Regions from separate parts of the Clostridiisalibacter paucivorans DSM 22131 genome, predicted to be linked through region 2. Evidence: riboswitches for the same ligand, from Rfam matches in the RefSeq annotation. Region 2 holds a riboswitch; the other holds the start of a gene.
What was found. Region 2 has a riboswitch for S-adenosylmethionine ahead of metK (methionine adenosyltransferase). Riboswitches for the same ligand answer to the same signal wherever they lie in the genome.
Positions count from the first base shown of each region.

Region 1 (11,670 bases), on a different contig from region 2:
GGAGGATTACCAGGTTTTTTATTGGGGACAATATTGGCATTTCCATTGGCAGTATTGCTTGGAAATTTAACAGGAAGACTTTTGAACAAAACTAAGGGAAATGAAATGATTGCTGGTATGATTACTGGATATTTTGCCAATGGTATATATCAGTTTATATTCTTATTTCTAGTTGGAACACTGATACCTATGAAAAATGAGATAATGATGCTCAGTAGTGGAGTAGGTATAAGAAATACAGTAGATCTTGCTAGAGATAATGGAATGATGTATGCATTAGATGAGATATGGTATATGCCATTGTTTACTGTGTTGTTAATATTTGGCATGATTTTAACGGGGGTATATGTATATAAGATAGTGAAATCAAAGGATATGATAATAGATGATTTTGATAAGTTCAAGTATTTTTCCAAGATGATTTTAGGGATACTTGTTATTGGATTTAGTATATGGATAATGATTGGCAGTGGGATACCTAAAACCCTTAAAATGTTGAAAAAGATCCAGTTCCCAATGGTAACTGGTATTGTAGTAGGATTAGCATGTCTGTTTAATGTACTCATTACTAGAACTAAATTGGGTCAGGATTTTAGGACTGTGGGACAAAATAGGCATATAGCAGAGGTTTCAGGGATAAATGTGGATAAAATAAGGATTATAGCAATAACTATATCTACAGTATTAGCGGCTTGGGGCCAAATGATATTTTTGCAAAATATGGGCGTATTAAATACTTACGGAAGTCATGTTCAAATAGGGTTATTCTCCATAGCAGCTTTGCTTATAGGTGGAGCATCTGTTACTAAAGCCACTATAGGGCAAGCATTATTAGGGGTGATTTTATTTCACACCTTATTTATAGTATCCCCTATGGCGGGCAAGGAACTATTTGGAGATGCTCAAATCGGAGAATTCTTTAGAGCATTTGTGGCCTATGGAGTTATAGGTGTATCATTAGGACTTCATGCATGGAGGAAGAAAGTAGGAAAAGTTTAAATACCATAAAAAACTGGGGTGGATTTTCCCCAGTTTTTTATGGTATTTAAAACAAAATATGATATTATAAAACTAATGTAAAATCAACTTTAAAATGGGGAAGAGGGAAAAATATGATTGATATAACAGATTTGTTGTCCAATAAAGATAAGAGTGAGTCTATTAGATATGCAAAGCAATGTAGTGAAAGTAATACAGGAGTAAAAAAGGGATTTGGTCCTGTAATAGCATGGAATATAACTAGGATGTGTAACTATAAATGCAAACATTGTTATTCTAATTCCAATGGATTGAGAGTTAAAAATGAGCTCAGTATTGATGAAATCTATAATATTGTAGATCAATTTAAAGAGATGAATGTCCCTGTAATATTGCTTTCTGGAGGAGAACCCCTTATGAGGGAAGGCATACTAGATATTATAAAATATATAAGAGACAAAAATATAAGAGTCAGTTTATCTACAAATGGAAGCCTTATAGATAAAAATATTGCATATCAGCTTAAAGATATGGGTATATCTTATGTGGGAATAAGTATAGATGGTACCCAATATACCAATGATATATTTAGAGGAGTAGATGGTGCATATGTCAATGCTATAAGGGCTATAGAGAATTGCAAGGAAATAGGACAAAAAGTAGGACTTAGGTTTACTCTTCAGAGGGATAATTATAAAGAAGTTCCAGATATATTAAAGCTGATGGAAGAAAAAGATGTGGAAAGGATATGTTTTTATCATTTGGTGCCCACAGGAAGGGGAAAGGGTATTGAAGATAAGATGTTAACCCATGGAGAAACTAAAGAAATATTGGATTTTTTATATACATATTCAAAAGATATAATAAAAAACAAAAAAAATAGAGAGATATTGACAGTGGCTAATCACAGTGATGGACCATATATTTATTTGAAATTATTGAAGGACAATCCTGAAAAGGCCCAAGATGTACTAAAATTATTGTTGAGAAATAGAGGAAATAGGTCGGGAATGGCCATTGCTAATGTAGACTGGGAGGGCAATGTTTATCCAGATCAGTTTAGTAAATTCTTAAATTTAGGTAATCTAAAAAAAGAAAAATTCAAGGATATATGGAATAAAGAGAATCAATTGATGACGAAGTTGAGAAATAGAAAAGACTATATAACGGGAAAATGTAGTAAATGTAGATTTATTGATATATGTAATGGAAATCTTAGGGCGAGGTCATATAGTATCAATGATGATCTTTGGGCTGAAGACCCTGCCTGTTATTTAGGAGAGGATGATATATGCTAGTTTCGTGGAATACTACTAAGAGATGTAATCTATATTGTGAACATTGTTATAGGGATGCTTCAGATAAGGCCTACAAAGGAGAGTTGAATACCCAAGAGGGTAAAAAACTAATTGAAGATATAAAAAAGGCAGGATTTAGATTATTGATATTTAGTGGTGGTGAGCCATTAATGAGGAAAGATATATATGAACTTATATCCTATGCTGATAGGCTTAAACTGATACCAGCATTGGGAACTAATGGGACCCTTATAACAAAGGAAGTAGCAAGCAAATTGAAAGAATCAGGTATTAGGGCAGCAGCAATAAGCATAGATAGTACAGATATGAACAAACATGATAAATTTAGGGGCAAAGCTGGAAGCTTTAAAAGAGCTATGGAAGGGATTAAAAATTGTTTGGAAGTTGGGATTAGGGTACAGATAAATACTACAATTAGTAAAGATAATAAGGAAGAGATACTTAAACTTACAGATTTTGCAGAGATGGTTGGAGCATCATCCCATCATGTCTTTTTTCTTGTGGCAACAGGTAGAGGAAAAGATATTAAAGATAGATTTTTAGATAAGGATGAATACTTTGATTTATTAGACGTAATATTAGAGAGGCAAAGACAGACCAATATTGAATTGAAACCAACATGTGCTCCCCAATTCATGTCTATTGCTAAAGAAAAAGATATGGATATGAGATTTACCAGAGGATGTATAGCAGGTATTAAGTACTGTTGTGTATTACCCAATGGAGATGTTAATATATGTCCATATTCCCCTGTGAACACAGGAAATATCAGAGAAAAGGCATTTGATGATATATGGAAGAATAGTCCAATATTTAATAGGTTGAGGGACTTTGAGAATTATAAAGGAAAATGTGGAGTGTGCTCCAATATATCAATATGTGGAGGATGTAGAGCTAGAGCATATGAAGAGACGGGAGACTATATGGAAGCAGATCCACTGTCCACAAATTGTTATATAAGAGAAGGGAGATAAATTCTATGAATGCTATGGAAAAACTTATATTGAATGAAGCTCAAAATGGAATTTCATTTAGCGAAACCCCCTTTTTAGACATAGCTAATAAACTCAATATAACAGAAGACCAGGTAATTGATGCACTAAATAGTCTAAAAGAAAAGGGATATATAAGGCGTTTTGGTGGGGTAGTCAATGTAAATAATATAGGCATAAAGAGTACACTTATAGGCATGAAGGTACCAAATAAGTATATAGATGATGTAGCAAATCATATAAGTAGTTATAAAGAGGTTACTCATAATTATAGTAGGACTGATGAATACAATCTATGGTTTACAATTATGGCTAAATCTCAACAAAGGATACAGGATATAATAGATGAGATAACAGAAAAAACAGGAATTAAAGAGATTATAGATTTACCTTCTGTAAAAAAATATAGGACTAAGGTATATTTTAAGATGGACTAATAGGAGGAAATAAATGGATAATTTAGATAAAAAGATATTGATAGAGATTTCAGGTGATATGGATATTTCTAAAGATATGTTCAAAAATATTGCAGAAGAATTTAATATTTCACAGAAAGAATTATTAGATAGATTAAATACTATGAAAGAGAAGGGATACATAAAAAGAATAGCCCCTATAATTAGACATTACAAGACTTCTTATATATGTAATGCGATGACTGTATGGAATGTTTCAGAAGATAAAAAAGAACAACTTATAGAACTTATGCTAGATATCGAAGGAATAAGTCATATATATGAAAGAGAGACCAATGAAAAATGGAAATACAATATATTTGGAATGGCCCATGGTAAAAAAGAAAGTGATATAAAAGATATAGTCAATAAGCTTTCTACTGCTACAGGGGTAAAGGATTTTAAATTATTATATACTGAAAGGAAATTTAAAAAGACAAGTCCAGATATAGGTTATATTTTAAAATAATTATGTGATATTTCAATATATTTCAAGGCTATACATATCTTCAGTTTTGTCATTGATATATTTTATAGCGTCTTTAATTCCTTGATTGTATATAGTAGGACCTATATTTTCAATTATGAAGTCTAGAAAGAGCATAGCAGATAGATCACCTATATCTTCGTCTCTTTCTTCATTGAAATAATTCTTTATTTCTAAAATAAGAGATTCTTTAGTCTGTTTGTTTAATTTAATCTTATTATTTTTACTCAATATATTCACCTCTATTCAATTATAATATATGAAAAAATTCAAGTCAAAGTTATTGACATAATATTTTGCTTATGATACTATAGATAAAATCGAATAAGTTCTTATCATGAGTTAGGGTAGAGAGTTGGCTCAGTGACCCTACACCAACCTGCTATATAAGGCAAGGTGGTTCTGCTAACATCGATAAGGAGGATGAATATGATACCAAACCTCTCTTAGCGATGTGCTAAGAGGGGTTTTTTATATTTACAATTAAATATTTTCTTATCAAGAGAGGTGGAGGGACTGGCCCTATGAAGCCCAGCAACAACCCATAAAATGGGGGTGTGCTAAATCCTGCAGGTTGTACCTGGAAGATAAGAAGTTTAAGTATTTCACACTTCTTATCTTTTGATAAGAAGTTTTTTTATTATACAAGGAGGAATGTAAAATGAGTAAAAAATGGAGTAGAGAAACAGTATGTGTTCAAGGTGGTTATGTGCCAAAAAAGGGAGAGCCGAGAGTATTACCAATATATCAAAGTACTACATATAAATACGATGATCCAGATTATGTTATGGGACTATTCGATTTAAAAGAAGAAGGACATATGTATTCTAGAATAAGCAATCCCACTGTGGAAGCTATAGAAAGGAAAGTAAATGCATTAGAGGGAGGTGTAGGAGCACTGGTAGTTTCATCGGGACAATCAGCAACACTTTTAGCTATATTAAACATATGTAATTCGGGAGAACATATTTTGGCAGCATCAACAATATATGGTGGAAGTCATTCATTATTAGGTAAGACACTTAAAAATTTAGGTATAGCAGTAACGTTTTTTGATGTGGAAGCAGAGGAAGAAGAAATATTGAGCTATTGTAAACCTGAAACTAAAGCCATATTTGCAGAAGTTATAAGTAATCCAGGGCTTAATATTATAGATTTTGACAAATTCTCCAATATATCAAAAAAAGTCAATATTCCTCTAATAGTTGACAATACCTTTCCTACACCATATTTATGCAATCCATTAAAGCATGGGGCAAATATAGTTATACATTCAGCCACTAAATATATGGATGGCCATGCAACTAGTGTAGGAGGAGTAATAGTAGATGGTGGAAATTTCAATTGGGAAAATGGCAAATATCCTGGGCTTACAGAGCCAGATTCCAGTTATCATGGTATAAGATATGTTGAAGAGTTTAAAGAAAAGGCATATATAGTCAAGGCTAGAGTACAACTCCTTAGAGATATGGGTACAGCTTTAAGTCCTTTTAATGGATTTTTAATAAATTTAGGATTAGAAACTCTTCATTTGAGAATGAAGAGGCATAGTCAAAATGCATTGGCATTGGCAAGATATCTTAGCAATCATCACAATGTAAATTGGGTTGGATATCCTGGACTAGAAGACCATAGAAGTCATGAATTATGTAAAAAATATTTGCCGCTAGGGGCTGGAGGGATGCTCACATTTGGTATAAGGGGAGGAAAAGATACTGCAATGAGATTCATGAAAGAGCTTAAAATTACTGCATTGGTAGTTCATATGGGAGATGCTAGGACATCAGTATTACATCCAGCTACTACCACACATAGACAATTAGATAAAAAGGCATTAGAGAAATCTTTAGTTACCGAGGATATGATAAGGGTCTCGGTGGGAATAGAAAATATAGAAGATATATTAAATGATTTTGAATATGCACTAAAGGAAATATAGGATAGAGGTGAAATGCTTATTATGTGTTCAAAAAAGATAGGTACAAAAACCAAAATCAGTGTCAATGATAAATGTATTGATATTATAGTTTTAAATTTGATGCCTAATAAAATAGAAACAGAAAATCAAATTTCAAACATTCTAAAGGAATTACCTGTTACAGTAAATTTAGAATTTATGTATGTGGATACCCATAATTATAAAAATATAGATAAAGATTATTTAAGACAAAAATATAAAAGATTAACAGAGTTAAAGGACAAAAACTATAATGGAATGATTATTACTGGTGCACCTGTTGAGCATTTGGCTTTTGACCAAATAGATTATTGGGATGAGCTTACAGAAATCTTAGAGTATGGAAAAAACAGTGTGAATTCTACTATGTATATATGTTGGGGTGCCTTAGCAGGATTAAATTATCATTATAATGTACCAAAATATGATTTAGACAAAAAGGTTTTTGGTGTATATACACATAGATTGTTGCACAGAGAAGAACCTCTATTGATGGGATTTGATGATGAATTTATGTCTCCACATTCTAGGCACTCAGAGATAAGAAAGGAAGATTTAATAGATATAAAAGATCTAGAAATATTATCAGAATCTAGCGATGCAGGTATATATATAGTAGCATCAAAAAACAAAAGACATATTTTTGTATTGGGACATTGTGAATATGGTCCATTAACTCTAAAAAGGGAATATGAGAGGGATATACAAAAAGATATGGAAACTTCTATACCTAAGAACTATTTTCCTCAAAACAACCCGAATAAGTTACCCATAATAAGATGGAAGGCCCATAGTAGATTGTTGTTTCAAAATTGGATATTAAATTATTTGATATAGTATAAACATTGTAGACCACATCAGTTGCTTTTTTCTTTGGTGTGGTTTACAATATTTACAAGAGTGATTGGATATATAATTTGAAATAGAGGTGTTTATAATTATGAAAAACAAGAGACTACCTATAGCACTTTTTAATGGCACAGTGGCCACTACCAATGGATTATATTCTATTGAAGATATAGATTTGAAAACTGCAAAAAAGTATGTAAAAGAAAATGGATTTATATCTGCCATAGGACATGAGGCAACTGCAGAGATAATGTCTGAAATATTAGGACAAGATATCTCAATGAACAGGATACAATTTCATCAAAAGGTTGGACAAATAGCTATAGTATTTAAATTAAACGAAAGACCAGAGGAAGGTAAAATATTAAGTAGAGATGAAGTAGAAAAAGTCGGATATAGTCTCAAAAAAATGGAAAGACTTGAATAAAAAATATTTTATTAAAAATGTATTGAAAAAAACAAAAGTATGTTATAATATATACATAGTAATCGTTTACTAAATAAAAATTGAGGAGTTTTCTATGAGCAGAAATAGACCTACAATATATGATATAGCTAAACTTGCCAACACATCTACAGCTACTGTATCTAGAGTTTTAAATGATACTGGCTATCCTGTAAAAGAGGAATTGAAGAAAAGAGTTATTAAGGCCGCTAAAGAGTTGAATTATACTCCAAATCTAGTAGGAAGACATTTAAAAACTAGTAAAAGTAACGATATTGGAGTTATAGTGCCTAGTATATCTAACCCTTATTATTCTCTTTTGGTAAATGGAGTAGAAAATGTTGCAAGAAAAAGGGGATATAATATTCTGCTATGTAATTCCCATAGAGATCCTCAAAGGGAAAAGGATTACCTAGAATCTTTATATCAGAAACAGGTAGAAGGGATAATAATTTCATCTATAACCTCAGATACTGAATACATAAAAAAATTGCAGATAAATGGATTAAAGATAGCTGCATTTGACCAAGATATTGATTTAGACTGTAATAAGGTGAATTTTGATTATTATAGGGGAGGTTGTATAGCTGCTCAATATTTGATAGATAGAGGGCATAGAGATATAGGATTTATTAGTGCACCTCTTACTAGATATAGTAGAAAAGAATTATTTAGAGGATTTGCAGATACACTAAAGATTAACAATATTGCTATTAAGAAAGATCTTATAAAAATATCAGAATTTGAAGAAGAAACAGAGGATCAAACATATGAGTACAAGAATGGTAAACAATTGGTACAACAGATCATAAAAAAGGGAAATATCCCTAGCGCCATATTTTGTATAAATGATATGACGGCATTTGGTGTAATACAAGGGTTACAGAAAAATCATATACAGATACCCCAGGATGTATCTGTAATGGGATTTGATAATATAACTATTTCAGAAATAATTAATCCATCTTTGACTACTATAGATCAATGTACTCACGAAATGGGGTCTTTGGCTGCAGAAGTTTTAATAAATAATATAGAAGATGAAAATAAGAAATATATATCTACTATGTTACAACCTACATTGGTAGTGCGAAATTCAACAAAATAATATGAGTAATAGTAAAATATTTACTTTTGGTGATTAAGAAATCGTTTACTATCGATATTGGCAGATTCACATAATATCAGAGTATAATATTATTTCTATATTTATTTAGAAGAAATAGTATTATAAAATAATTTAAGAAATTTCATAATTATTCTAGAATCAGTCAAATGAATTAATTATGTAGTTTCTTTAAGTATCTAGTATAAGGGGGGACATGTGAATTAAATTTTGGTAAAGAATTTTGTGGAAGAAAAATAACTGAAGGAGGGGACGATTTTATATGTCTAAAAAATTAAGAAATGTAGGAATCTTAGTATTGAGTTTGTTGATGGTATTTAATTTAGCGGCTTGTTCTGGAGGAGATGATACAGCTACTAATGGTGAAAAGAGTGGAGAGCCAATTGTACTTAGATTGGCAGAAAACCAACCAGACAGCAACCCTGTAACTGTTGCAATGAACAAATTCGCAGAATTAGTTGAAGAGAAGACTAATGGAGAAGTAAAAGTTGAAGTATATGCCAATGCTCAATTGGGACAAGAAACAGAGAATATAGACCAAGTACAGGCTGGTGTATTAGATATTGCCCGTGTTAATTCTGTTACATTGGCACAAACAGTAGAAGATTTAAGGGTATTTACATTGCCTTATATCTTCAGTGGACAAGAACATAAATATAAAGTTCTTGATGGAGAAATAGGACAAGAAGTACTTAAGAAATTAGAAGATTACAACATGGTTGGATTTGGATACTTAGAAGCAGGCACAAGAAACTTCTATACTACTGAAAAACCTATAAAATCTTTAGCAGACTTAAAAGGTCAGAAGGTTAGAGTACAGAAATCTGATGTTGCTATAGAAATGGTTAAATTATTAGGAGGAGTTCCTACTCCAATGAACTATGGTGAAGTATTTACTTCATTACAAACTGGTGTAATTGATGGAGCAGAAAATGATTTTGTAAGTTACTATACTTCAGGACATTATGAAGTTGCAAAACATTATACTTTAGATGGACATTTAAGTCCTCCAGCTCTTATAGTAATGAGTAAAGAGGTATGGGATGGCTTATCAGCAGATCATCAAGAAGCTATAAAAGCTGCAGCTGAAGAAGCTACAAAATTTGAACGTAAGGCTATGAATGAAAAACAAGAAGAATTTAGAAAAGAAGTGGAAGCAGCAGGAACAACTGTTTATGAAGTAGATGTTAAAGAATTCCAAGATGCAGTTGCGCCATTGTATGATAATTATCCACAGTTTGCTGACATTATAGAGAAAATTCGTGCAGTAAAATAATTTATAAAATGCAAACCTATCTGTCATATATGACAGATAGGTTTGCCAAAACAATATATTAATCTAAGGTGTGATTGGATGATAAAGGCAAATAAGATACTAGATAAAATGACTTTAATAATAAAATGGGTTAGCAGTATACTGTTAACTTTTATGCTGGTGATTACATTTGTACAAGTTGTTCTTAGATATGTATTCAATAATCCAACTATGTGGTCAGAAGAAGTTACATTATTAATGCTTATATGGTTTGGCTATTTGGCTATATCCTTAGCTGTAAGAGAAGATTGCCATATATCTATAGAGTCTTTTTACTTAAGTTGTAAAAAGGGTACTAGAACAATATTTGATTTAATAAGACATATATTAATGTTAGGTTTTTCAGGACTTATGATATATTATGGAATTGAATTAATGAAGATTTCCAAGGGGAAATATTTACCTGCATCCCATATTAGTAGGACATTAATGTATATGGCTATGGCAGTAGCAGGTGTTCTTATGGTTATGTTTACTATAGTTCATATATTAAAAATATTTATTTCCCAAGAAGAAAGCGAGGTAAAATAATGTCTCCGGAAATGATGGGTGTTTTAATATTATTCGGTTTATTATTTGGTCTGATGTTGATAAGGGTTCCTATAGCCTTTGCTTTAGGGATTTCATCAGTACTTACAGCAATATATCTAGATATACCCCTATTACTTATATTCCAAAAGATGGTCAATGGGCTTAATAGTTTTACCTTTTTAGCTGTACCGTTTTTCATATTGGCTGCACAAATTATGACTGATGGAGGCATTAGTGATAAATTGATGAAATTTGCCAATGTAATTGTTGGAAAGATTCGTGGTGGAACAGCCATGGTAAATGTAATAACAAGTATGTTCTTTGGAGGAGTATCGGGATCATCTGTAGCTGATGTTTCTTCTATAGGATCGTTTTTAATCCCTGCAATGGAAAAAGAAGGATATGACAAGGATTATAGTGTTGCTGTAACGGTTACTTCTTCAGTACAGGGTGTTATAATTCCTCCTAGTCAAAATATGATTTATTATTCATTGGCAGCAGGAGGTATATCCATAAGTAAATTATTTTTGGCAGGATATATACCTGGGATGCTATTGGGACTAGCCTTAATGCTTGTAACTTATATAATTGCTGTTAAGAGACGTTACCCTGTGGGTAAGGGATTTACATTGAGGGAAAGTTTACTTATAGTTAAAGACGCTATATTGGGTCTATTTACTGTAGTTATTATTATTGGAGGTATTGTGTTTGGTATCTTTACTGCTACCGAGTCTGCAGCAGTTGCAGGAGTCTATGCTATTTTGATTACTACATTTGTCTATAAAAATATGACTTTTAATAAGATAAAAGAAATATTTTTGTCATCATCTAAGACATTGGCGATGATTATAGCTATTATAGCTACTTCATCTTCATTTGGTTTCTTATTGGCATATTTAAAAGTGCCTACATTGGTATCTAATTTTTTCCTAACTATATCAGATAACCCTGTAATAATAATGTTTTTGATGAATATTTTATTACTTGTATTAGGAATGGTTATGGATATGGGAGTATTGATATTATTACTTACGCCAATATTATTGCCAGTGGCAACTCAAATAGGGATACACCCTATACATTTTGGAATCATAATGATATTAAATCTAGGTTTGGGACTTTGTACACCACCAGTGGGAACGTCTCTGTTCGTGGGATGTGCTATAGCTGATTTACCCATAGAAAAGTCCATAAGGTCATTTATACCTTTTTATGT
Region 1 is NZ_JHVL01000036.1:5,837-17,506, forward strand. It holds gene Q326_RS0110265 (ABC transporter permease subunit) at 1-999, shown strand, start outside; gene Q326_RS0110270 (radical SAM/SPASM domain-containing protein) at 1,113-2,276, shown strand; gene Q326_RS0110275 (radical SAM/SPASM domain-containing protein) at 2,270-3,271, shown strand; gene Q326_RS0110280 (Lrp/AsnC ligand binding domain-containing protein) at 3,277-3,726, shown strand; gene ahbB (siroheme decarboxylase subunit beta) at 3,740-4,213, shown strand; gene Q326_RS0110290 (DUF2164 domain-containing protein) at 4,226-4,462, opposite strand; SAM riboswitch class I at 4,561-4,652, shown strand; SAM riboswitch class I at 4,724-4,825, shown strand; gene Q326_RS0110295 (O-acetylhomoserine aminocarboxypropyltransferase/cysteine synthase family protein) at 4,893-6,170, shown strand; gene Q326_RS17110 (homoserine O-succinyltransferase) at 6,192-7,025, shown strand; gene Q326_RS0110305 (YddF family protein) at 7,129-7,464, shown strand; gene Q326_RS0110310 (LacI family DNA-binding transcriptional regulator) at 7,559-8,590, shown strand; gene Q326_RS0110315 (TRAP transporter substrate-binding protein) at 8,871-9,884, shown strand; gene Q326_RS0110320 (TRAP transporter small permease) at 9,963-10,454, shown strand; gene Q326_RS0110325 (TRAP transporter large permease) at 10,454-11,670, shown strand, end outside.
Region 1: linked by a shared signal. The riboswitch ahead of Q326_RS0110295 (O-acetylhomoserine aminocarboxypropyltransferase/cysteine synthase family protein) and the one ahead of metK (methionine adenosyltransferase) in region 2 are both predicted to bind S-adenosylmethionine.

Region 2 (11,670 bases):
CAAGAAAGAGAAGAGAGGCAAGCAGGGGTAAATTAGAGGGAAGAACTCAAGAGATAAAGAGATTGATAGGTAGGGCTATCAGGTCTGTTGTGGATTTAGATGTGCTTGGAGAGAGAACTATATGGATAGACTGTGATGTAATTCAAGCAGATGGAGGAACAAGAACAGCTTCAATAACAGGAGGGTTTGTAGCATTGATGGATGCATTACATATATTATTGGAAAAAGGAGAGATAACCCATATACCTGTTAAAAAATTTTTGGCGGCCATAAGTGTAGGTATAGTAGATAATAATCCAATATTAGATTTATGCTATGAAGAAGATTCTAATGCTATGGTAGACATGAACGTAGTAATGGCAGAAGATGGTAAATTTGTAGAAGTACAGGGAACAGGTGAAGAATGTCCTTTTTCAAGGGAAGAATTAAATGAGTTGTTAAGGTTGGCAGAGTTGGGAAATATGGAACTTATAAATATCCAAAAAGGGATATTAACGGATATAATACCAAAGATGAAAGAAAAATAAAGGTTACTGAAGGAGAAGTGTATGAAAAATAAGAAGATAATAGTTGCCAGTGGAAATAAAGATAAAATACAAGAGATCAAATATGTACTTAAAGGTTTGCAGTTTGATATAGTTTCAAAAGATGATATGGGATTGGACAATATTGAAGTAATAGAAGACAAGGAAACTTTAGCAGAGAATGCAATAAAAAAGGCAGTGGAAATATCTAAGCATGTTGATGGCATAGTAATAGCGGATGATACAGGTTTATTTGTGGATGCATTAGATGGAAGGCCTGGTGTATATTCTGCTCGATATGCAGGTGAAAATGTAACATATAAGGATAATAATGATAAACTGTTGAAGGAATTAAAGGATATATCTTTAGATAAAAGAAAAGCGGCATTTAAAACAGTTATAGCCATAGTTTTTGAAGATAAATCTGTTAAGACTGTAGAAGGTCAATGTGAAGGATATATTGGATTTCAACCCAAAGGGAGTCAAGGATTTGGATATGATCCATTGTTTATTGTAGAAGGATATGAAAAGACATTTGCTGAATTGGGAGAAGATATAAAAAATAGAGTAAGTCACAGGGCTAGAGCATTGAATGCACTTAAGGAAGAACTACAAAGGATGATTAAGGGTGAAGATACTAGTATTTAGCGATTCCCATGGTGTAATAGAAGACATGCTTATAGGGATAAGAGAAAATGAAGATATAGACATGATAATACATCTTGGTGATAATACAATAGATGCTCAAAAGTTAAAGAAGATCACAGATAAAGAAATAATAAATGTAAAGGGAAATTGTGATTTTGAAGATATACATACTCCATTGGAAAAAATTTTAGATATAGATGGTTATACCCTATTTATTACCCATGGACATAAATACAATGTAAAATGGGATTTAAATGCTCTGTATTATAAGGCATTGGAGACTAAGTCTCATATAGCTATTTTTGGTCATACCCATATCCCAATGGTAGAAAAGCATGAGGGAGTAATATTTTTAAATCCAGGGAGCATATCATCTCCTAGAAATGCAAATAAAAAGACCTATGGATTGTTGGAAATAGATGACAATATAACGGTGGAAATAGTAGAAGTTAAAGAGAACTAGGTTATATAGTCCGTAGAATAGAGGAAAATAATTTATAGAAATTAATAGATAGTGTATATGAAATTATTTGATTAAATGGGAGAGAAGTATATGGGATATAAAAAATACAAAAGATATAAACGAGATTTTGATTATGAAGAAGATGACTATGATAGATTAAAAGGCATAAATAAGGGTAAAAAGAAAACATTTACTAATAAATCTAGATTTAAAAAATATGAATTTGATTATGAAGAAGATCCGTATGAACCATAGACTATTTGTATGAAATGGATGAATTTTAAGACAATATGATATTGACATGATACATAATAATATGATAGTATGTGCATGATAAAATCAAATAAAAAATCTTGATACCTTATCAAGAGAGGTGGAGGGAATGGGCCCGATGAAACCCGGCAACCAATATTCAATATGAAGGTGCTAAATCCCACAGAATATGTATTCTGGAAGATGAGGTCTATATGGTAAGTACATACCTCTTCCTTTAGGAAGGGGTTTTTATTTTAAAGATATTTAAGAGGAGGTATTGTGATGAGAAAATGGTTATTTACTTCTGAGTCAGTTACTGAAGGACATCCAGATAAGATATGTGACCAAATATCTGATTCAGTGCTAGATGCTATATTATCAGAAGACCCACAAGCAAGGGTTGCATGTGAGACGGCAGTTACTACGGGATTAGTATTGGTAAATGGTGAAATATCTACTAATTGTTATGTGGACATACCAAAGGTGGTTAGACAAACAATAAAAGATATAGGATACGATAGAGCTAAATATGGGTTTGATGGTGAGACATGCGCTGTACTTACAGCTATAGATGAGCAGTCAACGGATATAGCCATGGGTGTAGATGAAGCATTGGAGAGCAAAAGAGGAACTATGGAAGATAAGATAAATAGTATAGGAGCAGGGGACCAGGGTATAATGTTTGGATATGCATGCAATGAAACTCCAGAATATATGCCACTTCCTATATCTCTTGCCCATAAATTGGCAAGAAGGCTTACTGAAATAAGGAAAGATGGGACATTGAATTATTTGAGGCCCGATGGCAAAACTCAAGTTACTGTGGAATATGAAGGGAATAAACCTGTAAGGATAGATACCATAGTTATATCAACTCAACATAGTCCAGATGTATCTCTAGATACTATAGAGAGAGATATGAAAGAATACGTTATAAAGACAATAGTACCTGAAGAATTATTAGACGATGGAACTAAATACTATATAAATCCTACTGGCAGATTTGTAATAGGAGGTCCCCAAGGGGATTCAGGCCTTACTGGAAGAAAGATAATAGTAGATACTTATGGAGGATATGCTAAACATGGTGGTGGAGCATTTTCAGGTAAAGATCCAACTAAAGTTGATAGATCAGCCACATATGCTGCAAGATATGTAGCAAAAAATATAGTAGCTGCAGGGTTAGCAGACAAATGTGAACTACAATTAGCATATGCCATAGGAGTAGCCCAACCAGTATCAGTATTGGTAGATACCTTTGGAACTGGAAAGATATCAGAGACAAAAATAGAAGAGCTAGTACGAGAAAACTTCGATTTAAGACCTGCTGCAATAATAAGAGATTTAGACCTAAGAAGACCTTTATATAGACAAGTAGCAGCATATGGACATTTTGGAAGAACAGATATAGATTTACCTTGGGAGAGATTAGACAAGGTAGATGTATTAAAAAAAGCACTTAAATAGTGTAACTACTACTTATACTTAAATAAAGTCTTAATTTTAAAAAAAGAATACCTCCATATATGATGAAGGTGCCGGTAAATAGAAAGGGCCTTTTCAAATATATGGAGGTATTCTTTATGTATGAAGAGATAAATGAATTGGTTATAAAATCTAAATTAGGTGATATAGACGCTAAGGGAAAATTGATATTGAGACTAAAACCATTGATATTATCCTCTATAAGGAGATATTTCAATGATACAAAACAATATGATGATTTGATTCAAGGGGGATTTGAAGTGGTACTGAGATGTATAAATGAGTACAGTTCCCATAGACAGACGGAATTTTTAGGATATGTAAAGACAATGCTTAGGTATCATTATTTAGATAAACATAAGACTAAAAAGATAGCTATATCTCTGAATCAGACCATATCAACAGATGAGCAAATAGAGATTATAGATACACTAAAAGATGATATACCTAGTATAGACCATATATTGATAAGGAATCAAGAATTGGTTGTGCTTAATAGGGCGATATCTGAATTGACCAAGAGACAAAAAGAAATAATTGAGATGTTTTATATTGATGGTATAACAATGGTGGAAATAGCAGAAAGACTAGGTATAAGCTATAGGACTGTAGTGAATACAAAAAAAGTAGCAATAAAAAAATTACAAAGCATAGTAAATATTTAACCCCCATTCTATATATGTAATGAAAGGAAGGGGGTGAGATGATGGCTGTAAATGCTATTTCCAATGAGTCTAAGATTAAAGTGCAATTGAATATGGGTCTTGATGACAAGAATAATCCCATAATTAGGTCAAAGACATTTTCTAGAGTCAAGGCTGATGCCACCGATGAAGATGTATATTTGGTTGCTACTACTATGATGGGTTTACAAAAAAATGACTTAGTGGGTGTAAAGCGAATTAATGAAGTAGAATTAGAAGAAGTTTAATGTAACTATGTAACGAAAAATATATATGGGAGGTGAAATAATGCCAGAATCCAAACTTCAAATGGTATTTCTAAATGCAGGCAATAAGACCACAAGGATGTCTATAGATGATCCTAAGGAAGAGTTGACAACAAAGGAAGTAACTGAAGTGATGAATAATATCATATCAACTGGTATATTTAATTCTTCAGGTGGAGATATAGTATCTATTGACAGTGCAAAGATTATAACAACTCAAGTAGAGGAGCTAGAAGTATAGTAATTAGTTAATAGTTGGCAGTTAGTAGTTGAAGGGGCAAATCCTATGGATTTTATCGTTAAACTACTAACTGCTAATTTATTTTATATTTTTTTATTTGGAGATAGTATTTAATAGGTCTATTATCTCATTTCTCAATGAAGCTATATCTCCTTTAGTAGCGGGTTGATTAAATTTTTTATAAAAATCTGCAGAATCTTCCATAACGAGATATGCATATTGTCTATTATTATATATACGTTGTATAATTTCCCCGTCATTAAAATGTCTTTTGGCAGTTTCGTATCTTTGTATAATTTGTATATCAATATCGTTATCCAAGGAGACAAATACTTGCTCTCCTTGTTTTTTTATATCTTTTATATATGACATATTAAAATATCCAAAGGCACTATCGTTTTTAGATAGGGTGCTTCTGACTTTTAATGGAATAAATATATTTTTTATGTTAAAGGGAATAGGTACTATATTACTATGTCCCAATACATCACGTGAAAATCTTTTTGCAGCAGATATATCTATAAAAAAATATTTACCAATCCACCTTAGAACTGTAACTAATCTTCTATATATGTAAACTGGAGAGCTGTTTTTAGTTATAACCAACATGGCATTGCCCTTGTTTTTTACATATTCAGGGACAATAGCCATAATACAACTGTTGATTAAATATTCTATTTTTTCCATATATAAACACCTCCATACCTACATTATAAACAAACATATGTTCATTTACAATAGTTACGATAGAAATTCTAATACTACGAAATATTGGATTAAATATGCTATAATAATATTAAAATATGATGGTTCGGGGGTATATATTTTGGTTAGTGTACAAGGAACAGTAGAAGAAATAATATTTCAGAATGAATCCAATGGATATACTGTAGCAATATTAGAAAATGATGAAGATGTGGTAACTATAGTAGGTGTAATGCCTATGCTCAATATAGGTGAGACATTGGAGATACATGGACAATGGGAACAGCATCCCAGTTATGGAGAACAACTTAAAGTAGAGGTGTATACAGAAGTAATTCCTGCAACATTAAAGGGGATAGAAAGGTATCTTTCTTCTGGATTGATATCTGGCATAGGACCTAAAACAGCAAAAAATATAGTGAATACCTTTGGAACAGAGGCATTGGAAATACTTCAATATTCCCCCCATAGGCTTAAAGAAATATCTGGTATAGGAGAAAAAAAGGCCAACCGTATAGCAGAGGCATTTCAAGAACAAAGGGAACTTAAGGATGTTATGTTATTCTTACAGGGATATGGGATAAGTCCCACATATGGAATAAAGATATATAAAAAATATGGCAATGAAACTATATCTAAAGTAAAAGAGAATCCATATCGTCTAGTTGAAGATATATTTGGAATAGGGTTTAAAATGGCAGATAATATAGCTCAGTCCATGGGGATACAACATAATTCTAAATATAGAATAAATGCAGGAGTAAAATATGTGCTCATGGATTCTTCTACTTCTGGACATACATATATACCCAAAGAAATACTTTTGGATAAGGCTGTAGAGATTTTAAAAGTGGAAAAAATATATATAGAAGAGAGTATAAAGGAGTTAGCATTAAAGCAGCATTTAAAATTAGAAGATATAGATGGTGAGATTTGTGTATATTATATACCATTTTATTATGCAGAAGTAAATGTAAGCAAGAAATTGGTAGAGCTTTCTAGGGTTGAACTTAATGAAGTAGATATGGATATAGATCAACAAATAGTTGAATTGGAACAAAAGTCAGGTATAAGATATGCAGAAAATCAGAAGGAAGCTATAAAAGAGGCATTATTAAATGGAGTATTAATAGTAACTGGGGGGCCTGGAACTGGTAAAACTACCACAATAAATAGTATAATAAAACTGTTGGAATCACAGGGATATGATATAGAATTAGCTGCTCCTACCGGAAGAGCAGCTAAGAGGATGAGTGAGGCCACAGGGAAAGAGGCTAGAACTCTCCATAGGTTATTGGAATATAGTTTTATGGATGATATGGGAGAAATGGCCTTTGGAAAGAATGAGGAGAGTCCCCTAGATACCGATGTCATTATAGTGGATGAAGTATCTATGGTAGATATACTTTTGATGAATAGTCTATCAAAGGCCATAATGCCAGGAACACGGCTCATACTGGTGGGGGATGTGGATCAATTACCTTCTGTGGGGCCAGGAAATGTGTTACGGGATATAATAGATAGTGGAATAATAAAGGTAGTAGAATTAAATGAAATCTTTAGACAGGCACAAGAGAGCATGATAGTAGTCAATGCTCATAAAATAAATAAAGGAGAGCCACCAAGACTAAATGTAAGGGATAAGGATTTTTTCTTTATTAGACAGAATAACCCTCAAAAAATATTGGATACAATACTAGGACTATGTAAAGATAGACTTCCTAATTTTAATGGGTATGACCCATTAAAGGATATACAAGTGCTTACTCCAATGAAAAAAGGAGATGTAGGAGTAAACTCTTTAAATCAAAACCTTCAAAGGACATTGAATCCTGAAGCCAGTTATAAAGACGAGAAAAAGCAAGGTGACCAGTTTTTTAGAGTTGGAGATAAGATAATGCAGGTAAAAAATAATTATAGGACTAAATGGAAGCAGTATAAAGATGATGGTACTGTTGAAGAGGGAGAGGGAGTATTTAATGGAGATTTTGGATATATAATGGGAATAGATGATGAAGAAGGAGAGGTTATGGTCCAGTTTGATGATAATAGAGAGGTAAATTATCCCTTTGGACAATTAGATGAATTGAAATTGGCATATGCTACGACTATACATAAGAGTCAGGGAAGTGAATTTCCAGTGGTAATTATACCTATATGCTGGGGGCCTCCGATGTTACTTACTAGGAATTTACTATATACTGCAGTAACAAGGGCTAGGGAACTGGTGGTATTAGTGGGAATGGAGAGATATCTGTATATGATGATAAAAAATAATAGAATCAATAAGAGATATTCGGCATTAGACAATAGGATATTCAATATATTCAATATATTTGTAAATAAGTAGGGATATTATGATAAAAGAATATTTAAATGCATGTATAAATCTTATTTATCCTGAAGAAGGAGTTTGTTTTATCTGTGATGAATATTATACTACAGGTATAGAAGATCATATATGTCCCCTATGTAGAAAACATATAAATAGGATTGGAGATCATATATGTTCTATATGTGGCAAACCCTTAGAGAAGGGATATATACCCCATATATGTCATGAGTGTATCCAATTTAAAAGATATTTTGATAGGGCTATAGCTCCCGTTGTATATGAGGGAAGAATAAAGGAGGCAATACATAGGTATAAATACAATAAAAAGCCATATATGTATAAGGTATTTGGTCCTATGATGATGAAAAAATTGATAGAGGAAGATATGGATAGTTTTGATATAATAGTTCCAGTTCCATTGCATAGAAAAAGATGGATTAATAGAGGGTTTAATCAGTCTTTATTATTGGCAAAGTATATATCTAAGATTATAGACAAGCCTATAATAGATAAAAGGTTGATAAAAAAGATAGATACAACAGCTCAAAACAAACTTGACAAAATTGAAAGACTGAAAAATGTAAAGGGGGCATTTAAAGTAAAGAAAGGTGAAATATTTAAAAATAAAGAAATACTATTAATTGACGATGTATTTACTACAGGTGCTACAGTAAATGAATGTAGTAAAATATTGAAAGAAGCTGGAGGAAAAAAGGTATATGTACTAACTATAGCAAGGGCAGTTTTTAGTTTCTAACTACGAACTACGAGCTACGGACTATGAATTAATAACAAGGGAGGTAAAAATATGGATGTTAGAAATTGTCGAAAATGTGGAAAAATATATCAATATGATGGCTTTAAGATATGCCCAACATGTAGAAAAGAAGATGAGATAGATTTTCAAAAGGTTAAGGATTATTTGTATGATAATCCCAATGCAACAATACAAATGGTATCTGAAGAAACAGAGGTGTCAGAAAAGAAGATCCTTAGATATTTAAAAGAAGGAAGGCTTGAATTAAAAGATGGATCTAAAAACCTCATATTGGAATGTGAAAGGTGTGGGGTATCCATCAAGACTGGTAGATTTTGTGATAAATGTGCCGTTGAGATAGAAAGGGAATTAAAGAGCTCTATCTCACCTAAAAGAGATAGTCATAAAGCAGGAAATGAAAGGATGCATATAGCAGATAGACATAAAAAATAAAAAAGCTTAAAGTTTAATCCCATCTTTACCGATAATAATGATAGAAGAATCGGGGAAGGTGGGGTTTTTTATGAAAATATTTAACAATAATGTTCACAAGACAATGAAATTATATAAAAAACAAATGGATGCAAAAGATATAAAAAAGACAAATTTAATTAGTAAATCAGATAAAATCAATATATCTAGTAAAGGTAAAGATTTTCAAGTAGCCATGAATGCTTTGAAAAAAGTACCAGATGTAAGGCAGGAAAAGGTTGATGAAATTAAAAATCAGATAAAATCAGGGACATATAATGTGGACTCAGGCAAGATAGTAGAAAAGATATTCGAAAATATAGGTATCGATACAAAGATTTAATCAGGTGGTGGATAATTTGAAAAAATTGGTTTCAGATTTGAAGGATATTTTAACAAATGAAATGGATTTATATAGAGATATGGTTGATCTTGCAAATAAAAAAAGAGATGTTATTACTAAAGGAGATATAAAAGAATTAGATAATATTACCCATATAGAACAAGAGATTATAATAAATATTGGAAAGCTAGAAGATACCAGAACAGAAATTGTCGATATGATTATGGAGGAATTAGGTTTAACCAATGATGATATCAATGTGTCAAAGGTGTTAGAGAGATTAGACCAAAAAGACAAGGTGCATTTGGAAAAAATGAGGGATGATTTTATACAAATCCTTAATGAGCTTAAAGAAAAAAATGATTTAAATAATGCACTTATAAAAGATTCTCTGGAGTATATTAATTTTAATTTAAATCTTATGACCAATGCTTCAAGTGAGAATACATATAGTGATAAGGTGAATAATCAAAAAGGCAAACAAAATAAGAATCTTTTTGATGCAAAAGCATGAATAAAGTTAGTAGTTATTAGTTAGTAGTAAATAGTAGAAATCCATAGGATTTCTGCTATCAACTATGAATTATCTAAGAAGCAAAAAGAGGAGGTAGAAGTATGTCGGGGTTTTCGGGACTTTCTATAGCAATATCTGGACTTATAGCAAATAAAAGGGCATTAGATACCACATCCCATAATATATCAAATGTAAATAATCCCAATTATGTGAGACAACAAGTCATACAATCGGCGTCTAAATATGGAAGATATGGAAACTTTGAAATTGGGAGAGGGGTTGACGTACAGGAGATAAGACAAATTAGAGATTCATTTTTAGATATGAAATATAGAGATTATTCCAAGGATTATGGATATTGGACTGCCAAGAATAGTGTATTTGAACAGGTCCAAGATATATTTAATGAAGTTTCTGATAGTGGAGTTCAAAAGGTGATGGATCAGTTTTGGAATAGTTGGGAGGAATTATCCAAAGATCCTGATAATCTTACTATAAGGGGAATGGTTAAGGAACGGGGTATTGCATTTACAGAGACAGTAAATCATCTATATGAACAATTGGACAGCCTTCAAATAAATCTTAATAAAGATATAAAGGATGGAGTAAATAGGATAAATGCTATATCTGAAGAGATAGCCAATTTGAATTTTAATATAAGAGGAATAGAGGCTGGAGGCATAGCTGCCAATGATTATAGAGATAGGAGAAATCAACTTATAGATGAACTCTCACAAATGATAAATATAGAGTATTATGAAGACAATACAGGGACAGTAAATATTTCCGTAGGTGGAAAACATATTGTAAATGGGAATGAATACAGTGAGATTTCAGCAGAGATAGATGGTAGTTCCTATGTAGATATATATTGGAAGGATACAATAAAAAAAGGTAATCCTGAGATGGTAGATTTAAGAGGTGGAGAGCTCTTAGGTCTATTGGAATCTAGAGGCAATGTAAAAGATACAATTATAAAAGATGGAAATGGGACGGTAAATGACGATGTAGAAGTGACGTTTTTCGGAAGCTATGGGGATAAATCTGACTATGACACTGATATACAAAATAGAGGACTAGGGGATATTCAAATCAATGAGGAAGGGTTTACTACTGGAAGTTTAGATGATTTAGTATCCTATGTACAGTCAAATCAATATGAAGAAGGAGATTTGTTTCATAAGAAAATTATAGTTTCATACGATGGTCCACCTAGCGATGTAACCTCTAAAAATCTAGAGATCCTTAAAAACTCTGGGGTATCTGTTTCAATAATAACAACTGAAGGCAACATGTCTAAATGGAGCAAAGTGAGTGATGCCACAGGAGGAAGAGTATTTAATAAAGATGATGTAACGGCGAAAGAGTTGTCTCAAGAAACTACAAATACTGTTAGTAGACATATGGGCAAAGTAAGTAGCTTTAGAGAAGTAATACCTATGATGAAGAAAAAATTAAATGCATTTGTAAATACTATAGCTAGAAATATGAATTATGTGCATAGACAGGGAAATACATTGACTGGAGAAACAGGGCTTGATTTCTTTGTTGCTATAGATCCTAGTAGACCTATAGAAGCTGGAAACATAATGGTTAGTAAGGAAATGGACTCATTAAATAATATAGCGGCATCATCTACTGGAGATAGGGGAGATGGAAAGCAGGCAGAGTTAATTTCTAAATTACGGGAAGAATATATGTTTTCTGAAGTAAATAGTGATAATTATTATAGAGATATAATATCAAGTATGGGAGTAGCTGCTAATGAAGCAGTCAATATGATGGATAATAATGCGATAATAAGGGGAGAAGTAGACAGTAAAAGAAGGGCTATATCTGGAGTGTCTTTGGATGAGGAGATGACCAATATGCTCAAATATCAACACTCATATGTGGCAAACTCAAGGGTAATAAATGTAATAGATGAAATGATAGATATAGTAGTTAATAGGACAGGGAAAGTTGGAAGGTAATTTTTTT
Region 2 is NZ_JHVL01000041.1:424-12,093, reverse strand. It holds gene rph (ribonuclease PH) at 1-527, shown strand, start outside; gene Q326_RS0111210 (XTP/dITP diphosphatase) at 549-1,172, shown strand; gene Q326_RS0111205 (metallophosphoesterase family protein) at 1,153-1,635, shown strand; gene Q326_RS18530 (hypothetical protein) at 1,726-1,890, shown strand; SAM riboswitch class I at 1,994-2,098, shown strand; gene metK (methionine adenosyltransferase) at 2,173-3,357, shown strand; gene Q326_RS0111190 (RNA polymerase sigma factor) at 3,474-4,040, shown strand; gene Q326_RS0111185 (DUF1659 domain-containing protein) at 4,082-4,306, shown strand; gene Q326_RS0111180 (DUF2922 domain-containing protein) at 4,347-4,565, shown strand; gene Q326_RS0111175 (competence protein ComK) at 4,659-5,252, opposite strand; gene recD2 (SF1B family DNA helicase RecD2) at 5,392-7,620, shown strand; gene Q326_RS0111165 (ComFC family protein) at 7,628-8,362, shown strand; gene Q326_RS0111160 (TIGR03826 family flagellar region protein) at 8,414-8,815, shown strand; gene flgM (flagellar biosynthesis anti-sigma factor FlgM) at 8,886-9,176, shown strand; gene Q326_RS0111150 (flagellar protein FlgN) at 9,193-9,690, shown strand; gene flgK (flagellar hook-associated protein FlgK) at 9,792-11,663, shown strand.